2 regions of the Luteococcus peritonei genome follow, and region 1 is predicted to be linked to the other one. Evidence: predicted binding sites of a transcription regulator. Region 1 holds the regulator's gene; the other holds the start of a gene.

Region 1 (2,198 bases):
GAGCGCCTGGCGCACCAGGGCGTCCTGACCGCGTCGCACCCGCGAGCGCGGCCCACGGGAGGCCTGCTGGCCGAACATGGCGTCCACCAGGTTGGTGAAGTCGAAGCCGCCGGCGAAGCCCCCGGCCTGGCCGAAGCCACCGAAGCCACCGCCGGGCATGCCGCCGAAGCCGCCCCCCATCGGGTCCCCGCCGCGGTCGTAGATCGACTTCTTCTGCGGATCGGAGAGCACCTCGTAGGCCTCCTGGACCTGCTTGAACTTCTCCGCCGCATCGGGCTCGGTGGCCACGTCGGGATGCACCTTCATGGCCATCCGTCGGTAGGCCTTCTTGATCTGCTCGGCGCTCGCATCGCGCTCGACGCCGAGGATCTCGTAGTAGTCAGAACTCATCGAGTCAAATCATCCTTCTGCCAGGAAGCGGCCGACATAGCGGGCGACGGCTCGTACCGACGCCATGGTTGAGGGATAGTCCATGCGGGTGGGGCCGACGATGCCCAGGCTGGCCCAGGAGTCGTCGACCGAACCATAGGTGCTCGCCACCAGGGAGGTGGACTGGAGCCGTTCATAGGGGTTCTCGTGGCCGATCCGCACCGTGACGTCACCGGCCGAGGAGGCGGCCTCGCCCAGCAGGTGCAGCAGCACCACCTGCTCCTCGAGCGCCTCCAGCACCGGCTTGACGGTGGTGTCGAACTGGTCGCCGAAGCGCGACAGGTTGGGCACGCCGGCCACCGCGATCCGCGCCGACGGGTCGTCGGCCAGCATCTCCAGCACCGTGGCGACGACGCTGTTGGCATCGCTGCGGGCGATGGCGGGCGGCAGCTCGTCGAGCAGGGTGGTGAGCCGCTCCGCGCCCTGCGCCGGGGCGAGCCCGACGACGGCCTGGTTGAGCCGGGTCCGCAGCTCGGCCAGCGACTCCTCCGAGTGGGCGGGCAGCCCGACGTGGCGCTGCTCCACCCGGCCGGTGGAGTTGATCAGGATCACCAGCACCCGGTCCGCGGTGAGGCTGACCAGCTCGACGTGGCGCACCAGCGCCGAGTAGCTGATCGGGTACTGCACGATGGCCACCTGCTGGGTGATCTGCGCCAGCAGGCGCACCGTGCGGGTCACCACGTCGTCCAGGTCCAGGGCGCCGGCCATGAAGGTCTGGATGGCGCGCTTCTCCGCACCGGAGAGCGGCTTGACGGTGGCCAGCCGGTCCACGAAGAGGCGGTAGCCCTTGTCGGTGGGGATCCGTCCGGCGCTGGTGTGGGGCTGGGTGATGTAGCCCTCCTCCTCCAGCACGGCCATGTCATTGCGGACCGTGGCCGGAGAGACCTGCAGCTGGTGACGCTCCACCAGGGCCTTGGAACCCACCGGCTCCTGCATCGAGACGTAGTCGGTCACGATGGCCTTGAGGACGTCCATCTTGCGGTCGTCGAGCATCGTCCCTCCCGTCGTCGAATGTCCTCGGCGCGACGGTCGGTGGCTTGGCACTCGCCGGGCGCGAGTGCCAGTGTAGCCCGCTGTCGACGCCGCTGGCCCCGCCGCGACGCGGGTAGGCTCTGCGGCGTGCGTGAATTCTCGATCGGCGAATGGCAGCAGGTCCGCGACGGCATCTGGATGGTGCAGCTCCAGCCTGCCGCGGTGAATGCTGGCCTGGTGGTGGGCGAGACCGGGGTGCTGCTGGTGGACACCGGCTCCTCCCCCGCCCAGGGCCGTGAGCTGGCGGCCAGCGCCGAGGCGCTGGTGGGCCGGCCGGTGACCCATGTGGCCATCACCCACGCGCACTTCGACCACTTCTTCGGCCTGGCAGGCATCGAGGGCGTGACCAGCATCGGCCACGAGAATCTGGCCAACCACCTGGGCACCGACGACCCCGACGTGGACCCCGAGGTGATCCGCTCCGACCTGGGCTTCGACCCCTCCGAGCTGGTGGCCCCCAGCCAGCCGATCAGCCTGATCGCCACCGTGGACCTGGGCGGGCGGCAGGTGGACCTGCTGCACCTGGGCACGGGCCACTCCGACTCCGACCTGTTCGTGCTGGTGCCCGACGCCCACGTGGTCTTCGTGGGCGACATGCTGGAGAGCGCCGGCGACCCGATGGCGGGTCCGGACTCCACGGTGGAGGGCTGGCCGAAGTCGCTGGACGGCGTGATCGGCGACGTGCCCGAGGACACCCTCTACGTGCCGGGTCACGGCCCGGTAATGGACCTGGACCA
Region 2 (2,198 bases), on a different contig from region 1:
ACGGCCTCCATGCGATCGGCATCGGTGACCATGTAGGGGCTCAGGTAGCCCTTGTCGAACTGCATGCCCTCGGTGAACTCGAGCTCGGTGCCGAAGGTGTTGGACTCGTCGACGGTGATGACGCCGTCCTTGCCGACCTTGTCGAAGGCGTCGGCGATCAGCTTGCCGATGACCTCGTCGCGCGAGGAGATGGTGGCCACGGCCGCCATGTCGTCGGTGGTCTCGACCTGCTTGGCGTTCTTGTGCAGCTCGTCGACCAGGGCCGTGACGGCCTTGTCGATGCCGCGCTTCAGGCCGACGGGGTTGGAGCCGGAGGCGACGGCCTTGAGGCCCTCGTGCACCAGCGCCTGGGCCAGCACGGTCGCGGTGGTGGTTCCGTCACCGGCGACGTCATTGGTCTTGGTGGCGACCTCCTTGGCGAGCTGGGCGCCAAGGTTCTCGTAGGGGTCGGAGAGCTCGACCTCACGGGCGACGGTCACGCCGTCGTTGGTGATGGTGGGGGCGCCCCACTTCTTGTCGAGCACGACATAGCGGCCCTTGGGGCCGAGGGTCACCTTGACGGTGTTGGCGAGGATGTCGACGCCACGCTCCAGGGAGCGGCGGGCCTCCTCGTCGAACTGCAGGATCTTGGGCATTCAAATACTCCTGTGGAGTTGGTACGTGCGGGGCGTGAGAGCCGCGCCCGCCGCCCCTGGGGGATCGGCGGGCGCGGTGCTGCTCACTTCTTCGTCTCACGAGCGCAGCTGCGAGCCTGCGAGCTGCGGTGCGCGCGAGTGTCGCGGGGGTCCAAGGGGGTCGTCCCCCTTGCCGCGAAGCAGGTCACTTGGTGACAACAGCGAGGATGTCGCGGGCGTTCAGGAGCAGGTACTCCTGGCCGTCGTACTTGACCTCGGTGCCGCCGTACTTGCTGAAGACGACGACGTCACCCTCGGCGACGTCGAGCGGGATGCGGGCGCCGTTGTCGTCGAAGCGACCGGGACCGGTGGCGACGACCTTGCCCTCCTGGGGCTTCTCCTTGGCGGTGTCCGGGATGACGAGACCGGAGGCGGTGGTCTGCTCTGCTTCCAGCGGCTGGACGAGGACGCGGTCCTCGAGCGGCTTGATCGTGGTTGCCACGTCAAACCCCTTTCTGACTAGGTGGCCGTTTCACGGCGGCGGGTTTTCAGGTCTTGGGGTCCGGCCGGGGCGTCGTCGCGGGTGCCGCCCTGACCGTTGGCACTCGACGCTGCCGAGTGCCAGTGCCCAAGTTATACCCGGCTTGGCACTCGTTCAACCCGAGTGCCAAGCCGCCGCCCGGTCCGCGTCGATCAGCCGTGCTCCGCGTCCTTCTCCTCACGCTCCTCCTGTGCCTGCAGGAAGGCCAGGCCGTGCTGCAGCTGCTCGGTGGCGCGGTGCAGCTCGCGGTACATCCCGTAGAGCACGTCATAGGTCTTGCGCGCCTCGGGATCGGGCTCCACCAGGCCGGTGACGGTGGTCCAGTCGGCATCCTCGGCCACCAGCCCAGTGCCGACGCCGGCCAGCATGGCGTCGCCGTAGCAGGCGCCCACCGACTGCTCGGTGATCTCCTGCACCAGGCCGGTGACGTCGCTGACGATCTGCGGCCACAGCCCCGCCTTGGTGCCGCCGCCCACGGCATAGGCCTTGGTGGAACGACCACCCGCGGCCTGCATCACGTCGAGGATGTGGCGGGCGCCGAAGGCGGTGGCCTCCATCAGCGCACGGTAGATGTGGCCCCGGCCGTGGTTCAGCGTGAGTCCGGCGATCACGCCCCGGGCGTCAGGATCGTGCAGCGGGGTGCGCTCCCCCGCGAAGTAGGGAAGCGCCAGCAGGCCGTGGGAGCCGGGCGGCACCGCGGCCGCCTCCTCGGTCAGTCCGGCGAAGTCGACGCCGGGGCCGATCACGTCGCGCAGCCACTTGGTGAGCGAGCCGCTGGTGGCCATGCCGCTGGCCAGGTTGTTGGTGCCCTCGAACAGGTGGGCATTGCTCCACAGCTGGCGACTGGGCAGGAATTCGTCGGTGACCAGGAAGATCGACATGGTGGATCCGTAGATCACCACGGCATCGCCGGGCTGGCGCACGCCCACGCTCATCGCGTCGGCCAGCGAGTCCATGGTGCCGGCCACCACCGGGCAGCCCTCCGGCAGGCCGGTGCGCTCGGCGGCCTCGGCGGTGACATGACCGACCACCTCGCTGGGCCA

Evidence for each region. Region 1 encodes HrcA, which represses chaperone genes, less so after heat shock. Its sites were predicted from a motif close to TTGGCACTCGNNNNNNNCGAGTGCCAA; they were not measured.
Region 2: the regulator HrcA is predicted to act here: its motif matches at 1,259-1,285, upstream of groES (co-chaperone GroES).

What each region holds. Positions count from the first base shown of each region.
Region 1 is NZ_BAAAIX010000005.1:18,460-20,657, reverse strand. Features, by position in the region: gene dnaJ (molecular chaperone DnaJ) at 1-390, opposite strand, end outside; gene hrcA (heat-inducible transcriptional repressor HrcA) at 400-1,422, opposite strand; gene ABD073_RS02240 (MBL fold metallo-hydrolase) at 1,549-2,198, shown strand, end outside.
Region 2 is NZ_BAAAIX010000004.1:3,961-6,158, reverse strand. Features, by position in the region: gene groL (chaperonin GroEL) at 1-635, opposite strand, end outside; gene groES (co-chaperone GroES) at 820-1,116, opposite strand; gene ABD073_RS01595 (FGGY-family carbohydrate kinase) at 1,308-2,198, opposite strand, start outside.